One region of the Cytobacillus sp. Hz8 genome, then DNA from elsewhere that is predicted to be linked to it. Evidence: riboswitches for the same ligand, from Rfam matches in the RefSeq annotation. Region 1 holds a riboswitch; the other holds the start of a gene.

The links. A riboswitch is a leader RNA that binds a small molecule or an ion and turns the genes downstream of it on or off. The one in region 1 is predicted to bind S-adenosylmethionine.
Region 2: another riboswitch for S-adenosylmethionine. It lies ahead of ACE38V_RS05020 (YezD family protein); the one in region 1 lies ahead of ACE38V_RS22235 (sugar ABC transporter substrate-binding protein).

Annotation. Positions count from the first base shown of each region.
Region 1 covers NZ_JBHKFI010000030.1:981-12,664, forward strand. Annotated here, with positions in the region: gene ACE38V_RS22230 (glutamine--tRNA ligase/YqeY domain fusion protein) at 1-814, opposite strand, end outside; SAM riboswitch class I at 1,102-1,207, shown strand; gene ACE38V_RS22235 (sugar ABC transporter substrate-binding protein) at 1,348-2,463, shown strand; gene ACE38V_RS22240 (sugar ABC transporter ATP-binding protein) at 2,552-4,057, shown strand; gene ACE38V_RS22245 (ABC transporter permease) at 4,059-5,060, shown strand; gene ACE38V_RS22250 (basic amino acid ABC transporter substrate-binding protein) at 5,327-6,154, shown strand; gene ACE38V_RS22255 (amino acid ABC transporter permease) at 6,268-6,924, shown strand; gene ACE38V_RS22260 (amino acid ABC transporter ATP-binding protein) at 6,921-7,643, shown strand; gene ACE38V_RS22265 (winged helix-turn-helix domain-containing protein) at 8,323-9,021, shown strand; gene ACE38V_RS22270 (ATP-binding protein) at 9,018-10,433, shown strand; gene ACE38V_RS22275 (acyl-CoA thioesterase) at 10,602-11,003, shown strand; gene ACE38V_RS22280 (S1C family serine protease) at 11,257-11,684, shown strand, end outside.
Region 2 covers NZ_JBHKFI010000002.1:376,299-387,982, reverse strand. Annotated here, with positions in the region: gene sat (sulfate adenylyltransferase) at 1-486, opposite strand, end outside; gene ACE38V_RS05030 (sulfate permease) at 528-1,550, opposite strand; gene ACE38V_RS05025 (phosphoadenylyl-sulfate reductase) at 1,608-2,306, opposite strand; gene ACE38V_RS05020 (YezD family protein) at 2,435-2,590, opposite strand; SAM riboswitch class I at 2,687-2,799, opposite strand; gene ACE38V_RS05015 (bifunctional 5,10-methylenetetrahydrofolate dehydrogenase/5,10-methenyltetrahydrofolate cyclohydrolase) at 2,989-3,831, opposite strand; ZMP/ZTP riboswitch at 3,874-3,957, opposite strand; gene ku (non-homologous end joining protein Ku) at 4,491-5,327, opposite strand; gene ACE38V_RS05005 (DNA ligase D) at 5,463-7,292, shown strand; gene dapF (diaminopimelate epimerase) at 7,332-8,315, opposite strand; gene ACE38V_RS04995 (hypothetical protein) at 8,519-9,301, opposite strand; gene ACE38V_RS04990 (DUF4870 domain-containing protein) at 9,385-9,708, opposite strand; gene ACE38V_RS04985 (undecaprenyl-diphosphate phosphatase) at 9,942-10,721, shown strand; gene uptA (undecaprenyl phosphate transporter UptA) at 10,750-11,340, shown strand; gene ACE38V_RS04975 (amidohydrolase) at 11,453-11,684, shown strand, end outside.

The DNA.
Region 1 (11,684 bases):
GTTTCAATTTGCGCTTACTCATAACCGTATGCGTTATATTTAATCGTCCAAATTCGATTTGTTGTGGTTTACTTTCCATTTCGCACTCTTCAACAACCCAATTATAAAGAGGGCGCTGATCTTCAAACTCCGTTGTACAAAGGGAGTGAGTGACTCCTTCAATGGCATCCTCAATTGGGTGAGCAAAAGCATACATTGGATAAATGCACCATTTGTCCCCCGTATTGTGATGAGATGCATGAGAAATACGATAAATAACAGGGTCACGTAAGTTGATATTAGGTGAAGACATATCAATTTTTGCTCTTAAAACCTTGCTCCCGTTTTCGAATTCTCTAGCTTTCATCCTTTCGAATAATTCTAAGTTCTCCTCTACAGAACGATTGCGATAAGGACTTTCTTTTCCTGGTTCTGTTAACGTTCCGCGATATTCTCGAATTTGTTCTGCCGTTAATTCATCCACATATGCTTTTCCTTTTTTAATGAGCAGAACTGCCCGACGATACATTTCATCAAAGTAATTGGAGGCAAAGTGAAGTTCTTCCCACTCATATCCCAGCCACTTTACATCCTCTTTAATGGAATCCACAAATTCCTGATCTTCTTTCAGTGGATTTGTATCATCAAACCTCAAATTGGTTTTTCCGTTAAACTCATCTGCTAAACCAAAATTAATAATGATGGATTTCGCATGGCCGATATGGAGGTAACCGTTAGGCTCAGGTGGAAATCTTGTAACAACTTCTTTCCGTTTTCCACTTTCCAAGTCCTCCACAATAATGTTTCGAATAAAATTTGAAGAATTGTTATCCAACCGTTATCAACCTTTCTACATTTATGTACATGGTATTTTTCTTATTATATCAATATTTGCTTAAAAAATCTTTTCTACCTGGACCAGTATTTCACTTTCATAAAAAAAGTTTACTTATCATTTTAACAAAACTGAATAGGAGAAAACCAGATATTCTAATCTAAAATGTAAAACAAATATCCTTTTATAATCATTTTTAAAATTACACCAATTCAAAAAACACTATTGACATATTGGCAATATCCGATTAAAGTAAGCTTATCTCAATAAACTGAATAAAAAGAATTCTCTTATCAAGAGTGGCAGAGGGACTGGCCCGATGATGCCCAGCAACCGTTCCGTATGGAATTGGTGCTAATTCCTGCAAAACAATTTTGTTTTGAAAGATAAGAGGGGAAAGTCCTATTTATGTGTGATGAACCTCTCTTTTCCGGAGAGGTTTTTTAGTTAAATAGGACTTTATTATTTTATTAAACCAACCTTTCCAATAAATTTAATTAGGTTTATGAATTTTAAAAAGGGGAGATTGCAAAATGAAAAGGAACTTTTTTAGAAGTGCTATGGTCTCATCGATTGCAGCCATATTATTACTAACAGGATGCACATCCGGTGGTGAATCTAAACAAGCAAAAGGAAATGTCAATGCATCGTTAAAAGGCGTACCAGAGGTATTTACAATGGAAGATCCCATCAAAATTAAGGTGATTAGAAAAATTGGTGGAGATGATCATACGGCCCAATTTCTCGCAGGAGCGAAAGAGGAAGGGGAAGCACTTGGACTACAAGTTGATGTTTTTACAGCGAATGGTGATACAGCAAAGTTTCATGATGCTATCAATCAGGCGCTGAATCAAGATTATGATGGTTTTATCATTTCACATGGCGATGATGATGCAACTGTTGAGGATGTGAAGAAGATTGTTAAAGCAGGAAAAAGTGTGGTTACCTTTGATTCCAATCCTAAGCTTTCTGAAGTGGAAGGAGTTACACTAACATCCCAGGATGATGAAGCATTAGCAAAGCTTTCATTGGAACAATTAGTGAAGGATCAAAAAGGGAAAGCGAATATTGTATATCTTTGGGTTGATGGCTTTCCACCAATGGTAAGAAGAGACAAAGTTTATAAGGAGACTTTAGTTGCTAATCCAGGAATTAAAGAGATTGAAAGATTTGGCGTTGCAACAGCCAATACAACAGTTGATACCCAAAATGCCGTTGCAGCAATGCTTAATAAACATCCGAAAGGAAGTATCGATGCTATTTTTGCTACCTGGGATGCCTTTGCTACAGGTGCTGCCCGCGCTATTAAGGAAGCAGGAAGAAATGAAATCAAAATCTATGGAATTGACGTTTCCAATGCTGATCTTCAAGAAATCCAAACTGCAGGTAGTCCTTGGAAGTATACAGCTGCTGTGGATCCTAAATTAATTGGTGCTGTGGATTTGAGAATACTTGCGAAAAAACTTGCAGGGGAAGAAACCCCACAAACCTATGATTTAGAAGCTTCACTTGTTTCTCAAGATGCGTTGCAAAAATCAAAGGATCCCGTCAATATGGTTAATTTAGCTAATATTATCGATGGATGGGGAAAGTCTACAGCATTTGAAGAAGATTGGATGAAGATATTAAAGGAGCATAATAAGAAATAAAATGGAAAGCACTCTCTTAATTGAAAATGGGAGGGTGCTTGTTTATGGAATAGGAGCTTTAAATTAGGGTGAGAGAGGGGGAAAGGAAATGAGCAGGAGTTTACTAGAGTTAAAAAACATCTCGATAGAATTTCCGGGAGTGAAGGCCTTGGATGGAGTGAACTTTTCATTATCAGTAGGTGAGATCCATGCTGTAATTGGTGCAAATGGTGCGGGCAAATCAACTTTAATGAAAGTGATTTCTGGTGCTTATACTCACTATTCAGGTGAAATAATGTTGAATGGAGAAAAAATAGAGATTCAATCTCCAAGAGATGCACAAGAAAAAGGAATACAAATTGTTTATCAGGAAGTGGATACCGCGTTGATCCCATATCTTTCTGTTGCTGAGAATATTATGTTACATGATGTGGCTCATGAAACGGGAAAGAAGCAATGGATCAATTGGAAGAGGCTTCATAAGCGAGCATCTGACATTCTAGAAAGTATGAATATCAATTTGTCTACCAAAAGACTTGTAAGTGAACTGACATTGGCTGAAAAACAAATGGTGCTAATCGCAAGAGCTCTATCGAGGCGGTGTGAATTTTTAATCTTAGATGAACCGACAGCTCCTCTTAGCCAAAAAGAAACAAAAGAGCTATTCCGTATCATTCGAAGGTTGAAGGAGCAACAGGTAGGGATTATTTTTATTTCCCATCGCTTGCCGGAGATCTTTGAGATTTGCGAAGAGATTACGATTATGAGAAATGGCCAAATCGTAGCGATGAAAAAAATTATTGAAACAACGCAAAATCAAGTTGTGGAATATATGCTTGGGAGGAGCTTAGAAGAGCAATATCCTCCTCATCAAGCAGATATTGGAGAAACTGTTCTGGAAGTAAGAGGGTTGAAGGATACAGATAAAATAAAATATATCGATTTATATGTTAGGGCCGGGGAAATAGTTGGATTGGCAGGTCTTGTTGGTGCGGGGAAAACAGAGATTTGTAAAGCAATATTTGGGGCTGAAAATGTAGAATCAGGAGAAATAAAGCTGAATGGGAAAACGGTGAACATCAACAGCCCTTATGTAGCGGTCAAAAACGGAATCGCTTTTATTCCTGAAGAAAGGCGAAAGGAAGGAATTTTTATTAATGAAACGGTTGGTACGAATTTATCAGCTGTCAGTTTAAATTTTTTTACCCATAAAGGCGGCTTTTTGAATCGAAGAAAAATGAAGCAAGCTGCACAAAACCTTATTGCCCGACTTGGCATCAAAACACCGTCCGATGAGTCCTCTGTATCCAATCTTTCAGGAGGAAATCAGCAAAAGGTAGCAATAGGGAAATGGCTTGTCCTGGATGCTGTTATTTATCTTTTTGATGAACCTACAAAAGGGGTCGATGTTGGGGCGAAAAAGGATATATTTGAACTGATTATTGAATTAGCCAAAAGAGGAAAAGCCATCATCTATGCATCTAGTGAATTAGATGAAATTATGGGAATAACCAATCGGGTTTACTGTTTGTATGATGGACAGACCATCATGGAACTTGATACGAAAGCAACGAATGAGGAAGAGATTTTATATTATTCAACAGGAGGCAGATAGAATGGAAATAAATACGCCCATACTTAAAACCGCCCCGAAAAAGGTAAAATTCGAGTTATTTTCATTTTTATATAAATATGGAACAATCCTAACCATTTTTGCTCTTATCATCATTTTTTCGGCAATAAATCCGACTTTTTTACAAGGTAGCAATATAATCAATATTTTAAGATCAATATCAATTGTGACGATTATTGCTATTGGAATTACAATCTCTTTATCAGTGGACGGTTTTGATTTATCTGTTGGTTCCGTGACCTCTTTATCTAATGCGATTGTGATTTCGATGTTTGTTTGGTTTTCACAAAATACAGTGGTGGCCATTCTTTCGGCAATTGCTGCATCCTTATTGGTTGGTTTAGTAAATGCATTTATGATTGTTAAATTAAAGATTCCCGATATGCTCATGACTTTGGCAATGATGTTTATTATTCAAGGAATCGCACTTACTTACACAAAAGGAGCAACAATTTCACAAAATATGGTTATGCCAGATGGAACCTTTTCTAAAGGTTTGATTCCCGTCTTTTTCACAAAAATTGGTCAAGTCCCATGGATTATTCTCATTATGGCAGTGGCTGTAATTGTTGTTCATATTTTTTTGACGTATACGAAGCATGGAAGATATATGTATGTAATCGGAGGAAATCGGGAAGCAGCAAGATTATCAGGCATTCAAGTAAATAAATACCGCATCATCGCCTATATATTGTCGGCTTTTTTTGCTGCAATTGGTGGAATCATCCTTTCCTCAAGGGTTATGACTGCGGAAATCAATGCAGGAGCTCCATACTTAATGGATTCAGTTGCCGCTGCTTTTATCGGTTTTTCGGTGCTTGGAGCAGGCAAAGCGAATGCTTTTGGGACATTTGTTGGAGCTGTGTTAATCGGGCTGCTACAAAATGGTCTAGTCATGTTATCTGTCCCTTATTATTCAATGGATATCGTTAAGGGAGCTGTACTAGCATTTGCCCTAGCTATTACGTATTACAAGCAAAAATAAATGAAAAAGAGCAGCCCAATAAAGGAAAGGGTTGCTCTTTTCTCTATCATACAAGTTCTTTTCTCTACATATATATATATAATTACATTTCTACACGGTTGATTATCCCCGAAAAATATTATTTTAATATGGTAGTTTCCTAAAGTTTTTTTCTACATTTTCTTGCAAAATGCTACAACTAGAATTATACTCAATAAAAAAGACTGAATAATGATAATATTTAGTAGAAAGTGAAAATACAGATTTTTAAAGGAGGATTTTTATTGATGAAGAGGCTGTCTTTTCTTATGGTAGCAATGCTTGTCTCGATTTCTCTTATTCTATCGGCTTGCGGTACAAAGGAAGCAAGCAAGGACGAGAAGAGTGATGGAGGAGCAAGCAAAGAGACAAAAACACTGAGAGTAGTAACAGATGCAGCGTATGCACCATTTGAATCCATGAAAGGAGACCAAATTGTTGGTTTTGATGTGGATTTTGTTAATGCCGTTGCAAAGGAAGCAGGCTATAAAATTGATTTAGTCCATGTTGGTTGGGATCCGCTATTTGTTGAAATTCAAGATAAACGTGCTGATCTTGCCGTCTCGGCGATTACAATTGATAAAGCTCGAAAAGAAACCTATGATTTCTCAGTGCCATATTTCTTATCTACTAACAAAATTTTAGTACCTAAAGGCAGCAGTATTAAATCAGCTGCAGATCTTAAAGGGAAGGTCATAGCTGTTCAAAATGGAACAACTGGTCAGGCAGCAGCTGAAGGGATTCTTGGAAAAAATAGTAAGGATATTAAGAAATTTGAGAATAACAATCTCGCAATCATGGAGCTTAAAAATAAAGGCGCAGATGCCGTTGTTGCGGATAATACCGTTGTTGAGGAATATGCAAAAAACAATCCAAAGGATAAATTAGTTGTGATTGAAGATAAAGATAGCTTTGCTCAAGAGTACTATGGATTAATGTTTCCAAAAGGCAGCGAGTTAAAAGTTAAATTTGATGAAGCCATTAATAAAGTTTTTGATAATGGAACATATGCGAAAATCTATCAAGATAATTTTGGTACAGAACCTGATATTGAAAACTTAAAAGCACAGCAATAAAAGAGTGGAAATTGCGTAACTCTGTAAAAGGTGTTACGCCTTTTTTCGCTTTTCATGATTTTTTCGGAAATATCACCTATTAGATGATGCTAGAAATAAAGGAGAGGGAAGCTATGGATTTCCGTTTTGACCTGATAGCTGACTATGCCCCGTTCTTTTGGAAGGGGACACTTTTAACGATTGGCCTGTCCATTGCAAGTATCCTAATTGGTACGGTTTTAGGGCTACTGATTGGATTAGGAAAAATGATGAAGAATAAGGTTCTTGCATTTCCGTTCGAATGCTACATTACTCTTTTTCGTGGGACTCCTCTTTTAGTCCAAATATTGATTATCCATTTTGGAGTAGTTCCCTTATTTACGGGTTCAACCAATGGAGTTTTAGCTGCAATTATTGGTCTTTCGCTCAATTCAGCCGCCTATATTGCTGAAATTTTCAGAGCGGGCATTCAATCAATTGACAGGGGACAGATGGAGGCTTCAAGATCATTAGGAATGAACCATGTACAAGCCATGAGATATGTGGTGTTACCACAAGCTTTTAAACGAATGATTCCGCCGCTAGGGAATGAATTTATCGTACTGATTAAGGATTCCTCTTTGGCATCTGTTATCGCAGCTCCAGAGCTTATGTATTGGGGACGAGCTATGCAGGGTCAATATTATCGCGTTTGGGAACCACTACTTACAGCTGCGTTAATTTATCTAATTTTGACATTAACCTTAAGCTTCATATTAAGATTTCTTGAGAGGAGGCTCTCAACGGAATGATTAAAGTAGAAAAATTACAAAAGTCATTTGGTTCTCACGAAGTGTTGAAGGATATCAATGTTGAAATCAAGCCACAGGAGGTTGTGGTGGTCATTGGACCATCCGGTTCGGGAAAATCCACCTTTTTAAGATGTATCAATTTACTAGAAACGATTACGAGTGGTCATATCTATATTGAGGGCGTTGATATTACGGATAAAAAAGTGAATATTAACGAGATCCGAACAGAGGTAGGAATGGTTTTTCAACAATTCAATTTATTCCCGCATAAAACAGTGCTTGAAAACATCATGCTTGCTCCTTTAAAGGTGAGAAAAGTAGATAAGGAAAAGGCAAGGGAGAAGGGCTTGGAGCTTTTGAAAAAAGTAGGCCTTGAGGATAAAGAAAAGGCCTATCCGGATTCCTTATCGGGCGGGCAAAAGCAACGGGTTGCCATTGCAAGAGCGTTAGCAATGGAACCAAAGATTATGCTTTTCGATGAACCAACCTCCGCACTAGATCCGGAAATGGTCGGAGAAGTGTTAGAGGTTATGAAACAACTGGCTAAAGAAGGAATGACCATGGTCGTTGTGACACATGAAATGGGCTTTGCTCGTGAAGTCGGCGACCGCGTGTTATTTATCGATGGTGGCTATATTGTAGAGGAAAATGTTCCAAAAGAATTATTTGAAAATCCTCAGCATGAAAGAACACAAGCTTTCTTAAGTAAAGTTTTATAAAGTGAAACTTCCATCAGTGAGGGTTGAATGGCAGACTAAAAGCGCGACGTCCTGTCGCAACGTCTGCACTAGCACGTCCTGTGCGTCGAAAACCCCCACTGATGGTTAGTCACGCAAAGCCTGATTGATTTTTCTAAGGGCTGAAGCCCAAAGAAAAATCTTATTTCACTTATCACGCTCATAGCGCCACGTCCTGTGGCTTTCGCCTGACTAGGACATCCTGTCCGTCGTCGGACCTTTACGGACAGTTGATCTCCCACTTATCTTCTTCGCATTTTCAAAATCTTGAAGTGGGGGTCAAAATGTCCGTTAAGAGTGGGATAAATAATGAATGGAAATCCCTTACTAAACTGTGGGGGATTTTTTGTTATGGTCGATAACTATGGTTGATAATATATAAGGAAAACAAAATTAGGAAAGAGAGGAAAAACCAAGTGAAAAATGCCCTCCAAAGTTGTAAATTGCTATATTTCGCAAAGAAAAGTCTACTTCACTAAAAATACCTCCAGACTATTCGAGCCCTTCCATGTTGATTATGAATAAATTAAGACGAATCTATTTCTTAAACGTTAATATTTAGGAAAGAATTGAAAACAAGGTTGATAAAAGGAAAAATTCGTTTTAACTTTGTAGAAGGAGAAGTTTTTCGTACTTCGAAAAGCGAAGGGAGAATTGAACCATGAAAATTTTAGTGATAGAGGATAATGAAAGTGTTTGTTCAATGATAGAGATGTTTTTTACAAAAGAAGGAATTGAAGGTGAATTCGTCAATGATGGGTTAGAGGGTTATAACAGGTATAAAAGTGGAACATGGGATGCGCTCATTATTGATTGGATGCTGCCTGGTATGGATGGAGTCAATATCTGCCGCAAGATTCGTGAGGAGAAAAGTTCTGTTCCCATAATTATGCTGACAGCTAAGGATAGTGAATCAGATCAGGTTTTAGGACTTGAAATGGGAGCGGACGATTATGTGACGAAGCCTTTTAGTCCGTTGGCGCTTATGGCGAGAATCCGCGCCGTTACTCGTCGATATCAAGGAGGGCAAAATGAGTCCGTTGCGAAAGGTTCCATTCAAACACAATATTTTAAGATTAATAAGGATACAAGAGAAGTCCTGTTAAATGATCAGCCGATTACGAATTTAACACCAAAGGAATTCGATTTATTATATTATTTTGCGCATCACCCGAAACAAGTTTTTTCACGGGAGCAACTTTTAGAAGCGGTATGGGGCTATCAATTTTATGGAGATGAACGGACGGTGGATGTTCATATTAAACGCTTGCGTAAAAAAGTGGGCACTGATAATCAACCATTTTTCCATACTGTTTGGGGTGTCGGCTATAAATTTGATGAGACGGAAGACGGAGCATGAGATTTAAATATATTTATCAACAGTTTATCAGTCACATCAGTATTATTATTGTTGCGTTTTTAGTATTAAGTCTATTGTTCTCTCATTATGTAGAAAATCTTGTCTACAACAATAAAACAGAGGAACTAATATCTTATGGGAAAAATATTTTGCAAGACCTCGATCGGAATAAGATTGGTTCAGAATCTGTCATCAGCCAGTATGCAAGGGTATTAACTGGTAGAGGGATTAGCTTCAGTCTCTTTGATATAAATCAAAATATCATGCCTTTTGGAATTCCCGGCCCTGATATCGAATTTTCAAAAGAAGAGTGGGATAATTTATCAAGCGGAAAAGCGGTAGTCGTGAAGTATGATTTTAAAAGGTACAACAAGGATGTATCATTGGTTGCATTACCGTATATGAATAATGGACAGTTTGTCGGAGGGATATTACTAATCTCACCTGTTAGCGGTTCACGGGAGATGATTCATGATATCAATCGCTATTTAATTTTAACCGTATTGATTGCATTGGTTGTCTCCTTGTTGTTAAGTTGGTTTCTATCCAAAATCCATGTCAAACGGATTAATCGGATTCAGGAAGCTACTTCATTAGTCGCATCGGGAGATTATACGGTTCATATTCCTTCCTCTAATTTTGATGAAATCGGTGAACTAGCGAAGGATTTTAATAGCATGGTTGGAAAGATAAATGTCTCAATGGAGGAGATTGAAAGTCTTGAAAATCGAAGAAGACAATTTATGGCCGATGTTTCGCATGAAATGCGGACTCCTCTGACCACTATTAGCGGGGTTATTGAAGGAATTAGAAATGATATGATTCCGGAAAATGAAAAGGAAAAAGGCTTGCAATTGGTGAGCAAGGAAACGAAAAGGCTCATACGTCTTGTTAATGAAAATCTGGATTACGAAAAAATCCGATCCAATCAAGTAAAGTTATTTAAGGAAAAAATTGATCTTGCTGAGGTGCTTGAAATTATTAAGGAACAGTTAGAATTTCAGGCGGACGGAAAGAACGATCAGATTGTGTTGGATGTCGAAGAAAATGTATTTGTTCATGCAGACTATGATCGACTTATCCAAATATTAATTAATATTACGAAAAATAGTATTCAATTTACGGAGAATGGTGTGATTACCTTAAGAGGAAAAGCTGGCGAAAACGAATCGATGATTGAAATTGAAGATACGGGAATTGGTATTGATCCTGCTGAAATTGAAAAAATCTGGCGCCGCTTTTATAAAGCGGATATTTCGCGAACGGGTACTCCGTTTGGCGAGTTTGGACTTGGTCTATCGATCGTTAAACAATTAGTTACCCTTCATAATGGGACGGTTGAAGTCTCCAGCGAAAAAGGAAAGGGAACCAAATTCATTTTACGTTTTCCAACGGAAGAAATTCAAGCATAAAGAAAGCAAACAGGTTGGCTTAAGGGTATTTTCAATGCCCTTCTGTGCCAGCCTTTTTAATAGCTTCTGCTGATCCAAATCTTAATCATTTCAAATAAAGAAAGGAATTGTTTTTCAGATGCCGAATATAAAGGTTATTTGATGGTTTAAGATTTTGGAGGGGATGAATTGGCTTATTCGGAATGGCATCTTGTTGCAAAAACAAAAAGCTATCATGTGAGCAATGTGAAGCTTTTGGATTATTTAGATCAAGCACGCACGGAATGGTATCATTTTTGTAAAGGATTAGGGGTAGAAGCTGTTGTGGTGCATATCAGTGCCGATTACAAAAAAGAGGTTTTTGATGGAGATCCCATAATGATTCGTACTTGGATGGAACGTGTGGGGAATACAAGCTTCGCTATTAAACAAATAATGGAAAGAGAGCCGTTAGAAAGAATTGTGGAGGCAGAGGTTATCCTCACCACAATTGACTGTCAATCACGAATAAAAGTGTCCGTTCCTTTTGAGGTTCGGCAGTTGCTACATCAGGATATAAATTTAAAAACGGTATTAACATGTGAAGATTAATTAAATCAGGGCTGACTCACAAGATTATTAAAAAAATTTGTAGATCCGCTTTTTTATGCCACATTCATATACGTTCAAAAATGGGAAAAACATGAATGAAGCAGGCTTTAACCACCGTATATTCATGAACATTTCTAACTCTATTAAAGGAATGTTAACAATTCTTTCATATTTGAGGGCTATAGTTAAGCCATACCAAATAAGAACAGGTGTTAGCAATATAAATCGAGAATCTTTAAAGGAGGAAGCGTTCATGGATATGAATGAAGAAAAAAATAAAAATGAAGATGTGAATCCAATAGACGATATGTCTGCAGCAGAAAAAAAGAATATTGTAGAGGACATTAATTCAACAGTTGAGATGTATAAAGAGGAGGAGAATTCTAGCGCAAACGAAAGAGAGCAAACAGACGAAGGACAGCCAACACAAACAAATGTTTCAATGAATAAAAAGGAACTGGGTAGAAGAGGATCCATTTTTAAAGGAGTCATCTCAACAGTGGCAGCTGGAGTGATTGGCTCAGCCCTTACATTGGCGGTTGCCCCGCATACAGATTATTTTAAAGATTTGTATTCAAGTGGATCGAAGGTTGAAAGTGCATCACAGGATGTAAATAACTCTAGTAATAGCACGGTTCAAGTTCAAAAGACTTCAACAAGTTCATCCAGTTCGATTGCAGA
Region 2 (11,684 bases), on a different contig from region 1:
AAATTCGGCAAATTTCTTCTTCGGACGTTTAACTAGTGTGATCTCCCCGCCAACATAGATAGGACCACGATTGAATAATTTTTTCACTCCAGGATGAGCCAAGTCGTTCGTTCCATAAACATAAATGGCTTCTTTTTCTTTATCAGGGCGATAAATATCTTCAACCGCAAGAATCCCATATATTTCCCCTTTATAAACAAGCTGAACCTTTTCACCAAGTTTGATCCCCTTCACTTCTACTTCTTGAACAGGTAAAGTAATGGGGATGCTCCAAACCGTCCCATCCTCTAATCTCATGTTTTCAACGACCTGATTGTAATCTCTTTCATTCAAAAAACCGGTTATCGGACTATAGCCACCAATTGCAATTAGCTCTAAATCACTCAAGGCAATATTGTCGAGATTAAGTTTCCCTTCCAATGTTCGATATTCTTCTTCAGGGTTAAAAGCTTGAACCAGCTTCCCTCCATGTGGTAGTAAACTCATATTAATTCCTCCTTAATTTATATTTTTAGTAGGCTTTAGAATTAAATTCCGCCACCATCTTCATAATAGGAACGCTTTTCTTCATTCATTACTTTTAGCAATGTAAGTCCACCTAGAGTCGCGATAATAACACTTAACGGGATAATCACTGCATATATATCAATATCTAAAAAGAGCTCTACCAAAAAATAAGAAATCGTTAACGAAATCAATGGTGAGACAATCCAGATACTAAAAATCTTCTTTACAATGCTTTTTTGCAAAATACTTTTTCCGTTTTTTGCCATACCGATTCCTATGATGGAAGAAGAAGTAACTTGTGTTAATGGAACAGGCAATCCATATAATGAACTAATGATCACAAGGATAGCTCCAGTAGCTGAAATTAATATTCCTTCTGATTTTTCATAATGTGTGATCTTTTTCCCATTCGTCTCAAGAACACGTTTTCCAAGAAGTACAGCCCCAAGCGCAACAAAGAATCCACCTATCCATGTCCCCTTTCCTACAGAAAGCAGCCCAGCTGCAACCGATGGTCCAACAGCATTCGCAACATTGTTCATTCCTGCTGAAAAGGCTTCAAAAAAACCGGAAACAATTAATACATAGGTAAGGATATGATGCTCCGTCTGAAGCCCCTTGTTTTGAAAAAAGTATAGCCCCTTCCCCATTATGTAAGTGATTATAAATGCCGTTACTGGAACAAGAACCCAGAACATCATAATCGTTAAAAGCGAATGAACAAACAAGACCTTATAAGCAACCCCTACACCAACAACCGCTCCAACCGTCACTTCACTTGTTGATAGTGGAATTCCAATCAGATTTGCCAAAAACAAGGAACAAGTGGCTGATAAAAGAATGATGATAACCACCTTTGCCGTAATCATTTCCTGTGGAATGATGCCAGAACTAATGGTTTTAACGACCTCGCCACCGCCAATAACTGCACCAGTAAAAACCCCAATAGAGCAGATGATTAAAGCTATGCGAGCCTTTTTAATAGCACCAGAGCCATAAGCAACTCCCATTGATGCAGCTGCACCACTCGCACCAATATTCATTGCAAAAAACAAGCTAATAAGGATAGCACAAATATTAAACAAATCCAGTCTCCTCTCCTAGTGAAGACCGCACTCTGTCTTCCCTTTTCCTTTCCATCTTCCAGAGCGTAAATCCTCTTCATTAAAAACGGGTGCAGTACAATGAGTACAGCCTATGCTTGGGTAGCCACGGTCATGCAAAGGATTGTATGGAAGCTGTTGCTTATAAACATAGCGCCATACTTCCTTCCACGACCAATGGATAAGCGGACATATTTTAATCGATTGAAATTTAGGATCAAGATTAATAAACTCAACATTTTTTCTCGTTTCCGATTGTTCTCTTCGTAATCCAGAAATCCAAGATTTTGCATCAGTTAATGTTTCCCTTAACGAAGCGAGCTTGCGAATTCGACAACAGAGATCAGGGTTCGATTCCCATAACCTATCCCCATACTGTTCCACTTGATCTTGCAGGGTTAGTTTTGGTCTTTTCATTTCGATTTTTAATTGCGGGTATTTTTCCTTTACTCTTTCAATCGTTTCATAGGTTTCCTTAAAATGAACATCGGTATCAAGAAAAATAATTTTTGCATCCGGTTTTACCTTTGAAATTAAATCAATTAATACAATTCCCTCGATTCCAAAGCTGCACGCGTATACAATATCCTCTCCGTAATGCTTATATGCCCAGTCGAGAACATTTAGAGCACCTTTATAAGTTTCATCCACTTCAAAATCCCTGATCGGTTTTATCCAATCATTATAAGTCAGCATTTTCATCATCTCCTCAAAAATCAATTTCTCCCTAAATTTTAGAAATAAAAAGAGACGTCCTAATGAATAAGAAGATTTTTTGTCTCTTATCATTAGGACGCCTCTAGTTTTCTAGTCAGCATCCATGTTTATTTCAGCCTTACTTTCTCATTTCTTTCAATTTGGATCACTTTGCCGTCTTGGATTATGAGTGTAATAGAGCCATGCCCCATCGAATGGAGCATTTCTCTTAACTTTGGAATCACTTGATCCAATTGATCGATTTTTCCCTCATTTTTTGCCACTCGATTTCCTCCTACCTATACTTTCACTGGGCAAACTTTAAGGCAATCGCACCTGAATAAAAAAATCCTCCCATTAGGAAAGATTAGTAGGTATGTACCTTATCTTTCAAAATGAAATTACATTTTGCTGGAGTTAGCACCTTGCATTAATAAGCCTGTAGGTTGCCGGGTTTCATAGGGCCAGTTCCCTCCACCACTCTGGATAAGTAATATTATTTTATTATTCTAAATAATAACATATTTTTTTCTGAAGTCAACCCTAGTATTTCGATAGGAATTTAATTTTTTAAATTTAATCATTGAAAATAGCTGTACCTCCTCTAAATGGGTGTAGTTAAGTGACAAAAAAACACCCTTCTGCTTTTTTATCGCAAAAGGATGCTAAGAAGTTTCATATTCTATATTTGAAGTGTTCTTTCAGCTGAATCTACCGTATGCTTTAATAACATCGAAATGGTTACAGGACCTACACCACCTGGTACAGGTGTAATGGCGGATGCTTTTTCGAAGCATGAATCATAATCGACATCACCAATATTGCCTTCGTTATAGCCGGCATCGAGTACAACCGTTCCTTCTTTTAACCATTCCCCTTTAACAAAATTAGGCTTTCCAACAGCGGCTACGACAATATCTGCCATTTTTAAAATCTCTGGTAGATTTTTTGTATAAGAATGACAGGTTGTCACCGTTGCATTTTCATTAAGTAATAAAGCTGACACTGGCTTTCCTAGGATCGGACTTCTGCCAATAACTACTGCATGTTTGCCGCTAACCGAAATATCATAGTGTTCTAAAATCTTCATAATAGCGGCTGGTGTGCAAGATGGGAAAATGCCAAATCCAAGCGCAGTTTGTCCGTAACCCCAACTTGTTACACCATCTACATCCTTTTCAAGGGCAATCGCTTCAAATGCCTTCCGTTCATCAATATGACCTGGAACCGGGTGTTGTAGGAGAATTCCATGTACATTTTTATCCTCATTTAGCCCATAAATAGCATCCAATAATTGCTCTGTTGTCGTTTCTGCTGGTAAATGAATTTTTTGTGAATCAATCCCCAATCGTGCACATGCATTTCCTTTCATTCTCACATAAGTTGCTGATGATGGATCATCACCAACTAAGATCGTGACTAAAGAAGGCGTTACACCTTGTTCTTTAAGTTTGAAAATTCTCTCTTTTAATCTTTCTTTTACCGCATTTGCTACTTTGTTTCCATCTAATATCAATTTTTCCATATCTTTCACTCCCCGGAATTGGTTGAAAGAGAATAACAAACTATTCTCTGCCCAGACGACCGGCTATTTCTTTTTCGCAGCTCCCTTATGGTTGATTCCACATCGTCGTCAGTCACTGCGAACCTTCATTTTTTTTATATTCAAATAATAGCATAGAGCACATATATTTCAAACTAATATTATCAAATTGTTCGTGTTTCACTATTAAAAAAGGCTGACAATTATATCAGCAGCAAATGCTTAGATACAATCCATCAGCCTAAATCAAGTATTTGGATATGTTTTTCATTCACATGTATAACCTAAAACAACGAAAGCCCTACCTCTCTTCCGTCTTTACGGCTCCTCGACCGCGCCTACAAGAATCAGGTTCCTTAATAGTTTCTGGGAATAATGACTTTAAAGATACTGGAGTAGTGATACGTGTAAGAAGAGGTTTGTTACAAAAGTGGGTTAAAAATCTCTGGAAACACAAAACCTAAACAATCTTTAAGTGTTCAACTATTTACTTTGTTAAAAATAATTTAACATCCAAACACAAGGTATTAATTATATAACATTTTGTCGTTATCGTCAACATGAAAACCGAATGAACAATAATAATCTGCCAAACAGTACATCAAACGAACAATTTCATGTTCTGCTTGGCGATATGGAGTTCAAGCCTGTTTCCGTTCCTTTGCTTTTGTTGTTGTCCTTTTTCTTGTTTTTGTTTCTTTCACTGGCTTTGTTCGATCAATCGAAGCCTGAAGAGCAGCCATTAAGTCGGTTACATTGGACTTGACCTCTTTTTCAGCAGAAGTAACAACCTTATTTCCTGTTCGTTTCGCCTCAATTAAATCTAAGAGAGCTGTACGATAATCATCCTTGTATTTTTCCGGTTCAAATTCTGTTGTTAATTGGTCGATTAACAGAATAGCTGTATCTAGTTCTTTTTTTGTCACTTTATCCCCTGATGGAACATTAGGAACATCTTCCGCCGCTCGAACCTCGTCTGGATAATGGATGGTTTCCATCACTAAAGTGTTTTTATAGACACGTATAACGGCAAGCTGCTCTTTCGCCCTGATAATAATCTTCGCTAATCCAACCTTTGCTGATTCCTCAAGTGCCTTCCTTAATAAGGAATAAGCCTTTCCTCCCCCTTCATGTGGAGACATATAATAGGTTTTATCATAGTAAATCGGATCTATTTCCTCCATTTTAACAAAATCAATAATCTCCACCGCTTTATCTTCATTTTCCTTCCGAAGCTTCTCCAGATCTTCATCATCCAAGACAACAAATTTTCCTTTTGTATATTCATATGCCTTCACAATATCCTCAGGTTTTACTTCCTCTTCACAAGCAGAGCAAACCTTCTCATACTTAATTGGCGCATGGCATTTCTTGTGTAATGTCCTAAGTTTAACGTCTTTATCTTCCGTAGCTGCATGCAGTTTGATTGGAATATTCACTAAGCCGAAGCTGATGCTGCCCTTCCACATTGTATGCATATGAAAACTCCATTCTTCTTTTATTTATACTTAATGTATGTAAATCACTAAAAAGCATGTATTTCAAGATTTGGAAGAGAAGAATTATCAGACTTTGGAGACAATATTAAAAAAGTTGAGAAAGGAACAAAAAAAATGAAGCCAATGCTCCCAAGCTTAACCTTTGAGATCCCAAATGATGATAATTGGTTTTATGAGGTAAAATATGACGGGTTTCGTGCAATCTTGGATTGGAATAAAGAAATCAGCATAACTAGTCGCAACGGAAAATCATTGCTTCCAATCTTTCCCGAAATCCACCAATTTTTAGAGGAAAACAAGAATCATTTTCAACCCTTTTTACCTTTCATATTAGACGGGGAATTAGTCTTGTTAGAGAATTCGTATAAAGCAAATTTCAGCAATCTCCAAGTGAGAGGGCGAATGCGTTCACAGGAAAGAATAAAGGAAAAAGCCGATAAAGCTCCTTGTCGACTATTGATTTTTGACATTCTTATTGTTGAAGGCAAATCAACAAAGGAAATGGACTATAAAGCTCGGAAGAAAATCCTAAAAAATTTATTTCAAGCCCTATCTCTCCCTTTATCACCTCATCATCACCACAAAGCTTTATTGCAAATGGTTCCTTATTACATTAATTTTAAATCCATATGGGAAATGGTTGTATTACATGATGGGGAAGGCATTGTGGCCAAAAAAGAAAATAATAAATGGGAGGAAGGGAAAAGAACCACTAGCTGGTTAAAGTATAAAAACTGGAAGTATGTATCCTGCTTTATTACTGCTTTTGAAAAGGGAAATGGCTATTTTTATGTCGGGGTTTATCAAAATCAAGAAATCATGCCAATTGGCTCTTTTTTATTTGGAATAAAGCCCGAGGAAAAAGAAGCCTTATTTTTAACGTTAAAAGAGAATAAAACGCTAGAAAATGCAAAATTTATTTTCGTGAAACCTGCCATTTGTGTTGAGCTCAAATATTTAGAATGGTACGAAGATGGAATGAGAGAGCCTCATTTTGATCGTTTTCGCTTTGATTTACAACCTACTGATTGTACCAATGAAAAGATGTTTCACCAACAAAGGAATCTTCCACTCGATGTTGCAATCACTCATCCTGATAAACCATTATGGAAAACACCAGCCATTAGTAAAATGGATTATATCCACTATTTAAGAGAGATTTCTCCTTATATGCTCCCTTTTTTGCATGATCGTTTATTAACGGTTATTCGTTATCCGCATGGAATATTGGGTGAAGCCTTTTATCAGAAAAATAGTCCTGACTATGCACCTGAATTTGTTAAAACGCATATGCACGAAGGAATACATTACTTGGTTTGCAATAATTTAAAAACACTTCTTTGGCTAGGAAATCAGATTGCATTTGAATTTCACATTCCTTTTCAAACCATCTCCAACCAAGGGCCAAGTGAAATTGTTTTTGATTTAGACCCACCCGATAAAAATGCTTTTCCCCTTGCTATTAAGGCAGCACGCTATATAAAAGAAGTGTTGGATCATTTACAGTTGATCAGCTTTATTAAAACCTCTGGTAGCAAGGGATTGCAGATTTACATTCCACTGCCGGAAAACCGTTATTCCTTTGATGAGACAAGATTATTTACATCCTTTATCGCAGATTATTTAGTATCAAAGGATCCTGATTCTTTTACAATTGAAAGATTTAAAAAAAATCGAGGACATCGCTTATATATTGACTATCTACAGCACTCAGAAGGGAAAACAATTATTGCCCCTTATTCTCCAAGAGGGAAAATCAATGCAACCATAGCTACTCCGCTTTATTGGGAGGAAGTGAATGAGAAATTAACCATCGATCAATTTCAACTTCCAATGATGATCAAACGGATGAATCAAGAAGGAGATCCATTCCAATCCTTTTTTCAAGTGAAAGAAAAACAAAAATTCGATCCCATTCTTGATTTTCTTAAAGCAAAAAAATAGCCGATTCGAGTGGAGAATCGGCTATTTTCTAAAATTCCTTTATAGATACTGTGAAAGGAAAGCCTGCACCTCAGCTTGGAGATTAGCATACTGCTTTTCCTCAGCAAGATATAGATCTTTTTCTCCAATCTTAAAAGATTGAGGATCTTTTAAATCAAGGGTCACTTCCGTTTGATACACATAGGTCGCATTTCCAATTAAATCAATTTTATATTGATCCTTATTTTTATGAACAACGCAGCAGACCTTTCCCCCATTATTATGGACTTGGATGGCATTTTCTAAATCATTTATCCCTTGTAGACAGGTTACAAGGCTTGAGGCAGACATCGCCGTCCCACAAGCATTCGTAAACCCAACCCCTCTTTCAAATGTTCTAACATAAATATGACCTTTATCTAATGACTTAACAAAGCTGACATTCACTCCATCAGGAAAAAACTCATTTGGTCCATTTACATACTCGCTAAGATGCTTTTGCGTATCTGAATGAATTTCTTTTGATTGAACGATTGAAATCAGATGTGGATTAGGAACCGCTAATGCTGTAAAGGTTAATTTCTCTGACAGATTAGGAATCTTTTCATTTATTAAAGTATCTTGCTCAAAGTTTAATGGTAGATCCTTTAATTGGAAGGAAACGGGCGAAATTTCCACCAGATAAGTTGGAATATCAGGATAAATATCCTTTTCTCTTTTCACTTCAAGATCCGCTTTCATCGTCTCAATTAGAGCCGATTCTTTCCCAAGCAGCTCACAAACATAGCGGGCAACACAGCGCAAACCATTCCCACACATTGATGCTTCTGACCCATCTTCATTAAACACCCTCATCCGTCCATCGGCATGATCACTTTTTAAAATATAGAGAATTCCATCAGCCCCTAAATCCGTTTCACGATTGCATAAAGCTTTTGCTAACTCAGCACGTTCCATTTCCGAAAACCTATAATCATTTGTGATTTCGTCAATGATAAAAAAATCATTACCTGAACCATGGCATTTTGTTAATTTCAACTGCAACTTGATAACCTCCAACCATTCCTGAAGGATATAACCCTTATCTTTCAGGGATTAATCTTCATATATTTGTATCATTAATGGTGCCATATTTTTTTAAATTGTTCAATAAAAGCTTATAGCATGCAACATGAAAATACGAACTGGTAGAAGAAAAGCTCAACAATCTGCTGAGCTTTATTCCATATATTTAGAAGTTCATTTGCTTAATGTTCACGATAACAATAAAATCTTACCAATAGCCCTAAAAGAATGAGTTTGTCCTCTTTTTTCAGCTCTTTTTGCATTGAAAAGATGGGTGTGTTTGCATCCTTAAAATATTTTTCGCATCCTTTGGGCATCCATCCCTTCTTTAACCTTGCCACTTCCCCTAAATGCTCCACTTGATAGCGTACATCTGTGAGAAGCCATTCCTTATGAGTGGAAAAAATTTTTTCCTCAAAGGACCAGCTTTCCTTTTTGCCATTGTAGTCGGTGCAGTACAAATTAGCGGAAAATTCCTCTTGAGGCTTCCATAATTGAATTTTCCTTTTTTTTATCAGAATCTTTCCGATAAATTGCTGCTGATGGTTGTAGACTCCATATTTTTTCGGAATAAATCGATCAATCCAATATGGTAAAAACCAGCGAATCTTCCAAAACTGGATATCCTTAATTTCACCTACCATCCTTCCTTTTGGCTCAAATAAAACCATTCGTAAAGATGGTGCTGGCAAAAAGGCAATGAACCATTGAGACTGATCCAATACTTCAGCAGGATCATCCATTTCACCGAAATCCATCGTCTCTTCAAATCGTTTATTCTGTAATTGATAGTTTTGAAAACAAATGAAACTGTAAATAAAAAAAGGAATGGAAGAAAGAATCAGTAATAATCCGGATGGAAAAAGAGAAAATCCTATCACTATTAGAATGATGGGAACTAAAGAAATAAGACTAGCGTTTAATGACATCACCGCTGACTGACGATAATATTGACGAATATTCATGATTTATTCTCCTTATGAAGAAAATCCTATTAAATATTCTATTATCGAAAGAAAGAAATAGAACCGTCCCCATGCCCGTGCTTTTAGCGGATGATGCGGAAGATGAATGGAAAACGATAGGCTTGACCGTCATAGGCTTTGACTGCGGCGATGATGGTAAAAATAAATCCTAATACTCCCACAACCCAAATTAATAGGAAGCCAATTAGAACAAGCATTAAAACGACACTAATAATCGAATAGACTGCATAAGAGATCAGAAAGTTTAAATATTCTTTTCCGTGATAATCAACAAATGCAGAGTCGTTTCTTTTTATTAACCAAATAATGAGCGGTCCTATAAAAACGGTAAAAAAACTTATACCATAAATGGCAGCGGCCAATATTCTTTCATCTTGAGATGGCATTTTTCTTTCCCCCTAATTTGATAATTGCTTGCCTTATGGCTATTTTACGATTGGCTGAAGAAAAAGTTTCAACTTCTCTCAATTCTACTTTCCTTTTGCCGTCTACAGGCAAACAACTTATTTCCTTTTTCTCATTTTTTCTAATTCAATGGTATTTCATCCTTTTTTGTTCTTGTTTAGGACAAACTGAATACATTTTTAATAAGAGACACGAAAAAGGAATGATGAGTTTGATGTCAAATTTTGAAGCGTTCATCCTCGGGATTATTCAAGGTTTAACGGAGTTTTTGCCCATCTCAAGTACGGGACACCTCTATTTAGGAAGACATTTATTTGGACTTGATGAAGCAGGTCTTTTCTTAGATACAATGCTTCATGTTGGAACTTTAATCGCTGTTTTTGTTGTATACAAAGGGGAAATCCTCCAAATTATCAAACAACCGTTTGGAAAGCTTTCCCTCTTATTAGTTATCGGGACATTACCTGCTGTAATTATTGGTTTACTTTTCAATGACTTATTTGATACGATATCGAAGACAGGTGTTACGATTGGCTGGGAGTTTTTATTAACAGGGCTGATTCTTTGGGGTGCTGATGGAGTCAAAAGTGGTCACAAAAAAATGGAAGATTTAAGCTATAGGGATGCTTTATATATTGGCTCCTTTCAGGCAGCAGCGATTTTCCCTGCAGTTTCACGTTCAGGATTAACCATTGCAGCCGGTCTTTTTCGTAAGCTAGATCGTGAAACAGCTGCTTTTTTTTCATTTTTGTTATCCATACCTGCCATTGCAGGGGGGATTGTCCTCCAATTCGGTGAATTGTATTCTGGGCAAGTTGAAGCTGTACGTTTTAACAGTTTACTTATAGCGACCCTATCCTCTGCCTTCTTTGGCTATTTAGCCGTTGTCTGGATGATTAATTATTTGAAAAAACGATCGCTTAAAATCTTTGCCATCTATGTTTGGGTCTTAGGAATCCTGATTCTCACCCTCCAACTAACAGGCATCTTTTAAATTACTCATAAATAAAGGAGGATCCTCATTGAAAGAATTAATACTATCCATTTTTGATTACTTAAATCAACTTGGATATTGGGGTATTGCGCTCGGATTAATGATTGAAATCATTCCTAGTGAAATTGTTTTAAGCTACGGAGGTTATTTAGTCAGCCTTGGTCATATAAACTTTTTTGGTGCTATCCTTGCAGGAACTATTGGAATTACCATTGCCCAAGTACTATTGTATTGGATTGGCCTATTTGGTGGTCGACCTTTTTTAGATAAATACGGGAAATTCTTATTAATACATAAAAGACATATTGATGCCTCAGAATATTGGTTTCAAAAGTATGGACCAATCGTGGTTTTTACCGCGCGATTTATTCCCGTAGTTAGACAAGCTGTTTCCATTCCTGCAGGCATTTCAAAAATGCCTTTATCCAAATTTATTGCCTATACGGTCGGTGCCACAATTCCTTGGACAGTCTTGTTTTTACTTCTAGGAATGCAGCTTGGCACACATTGGAAGGATATTGAAGAATATGCAAGACCGTATGTCCTTCCCATTACAATTATTGCCATCATATTTATTGCCCTTTACTTCTTTTGGCAAAAAAGAAAAAGAAAAAAATAATTTTATGTTGTATCCCTTTCACTCGCCAATTTGGCGAGTTTTTTAATATGCTGTAAAGTTATCACATATACATGTAATAATGCCTACTTATTTTAAATAGAAAGGGGTTTCTATGACAAACTATTTATTAAAAAATGCAAACGTGTATCCAATCACCTCTAATCCGATTCATCACTGTGATGTTTTTATTGAAAATGGAAAGATTAAAAAAATCGGTCCCCAAATCACCACATCCTTTAGCTTGGATGCGATTGCCCAGCTAAAAATAATTGATTGTAATCATAAACTTCTTTTCCCCGGTTTTATCGATGTTCATACCCATTTAGGGTTATATGATGAAGGAA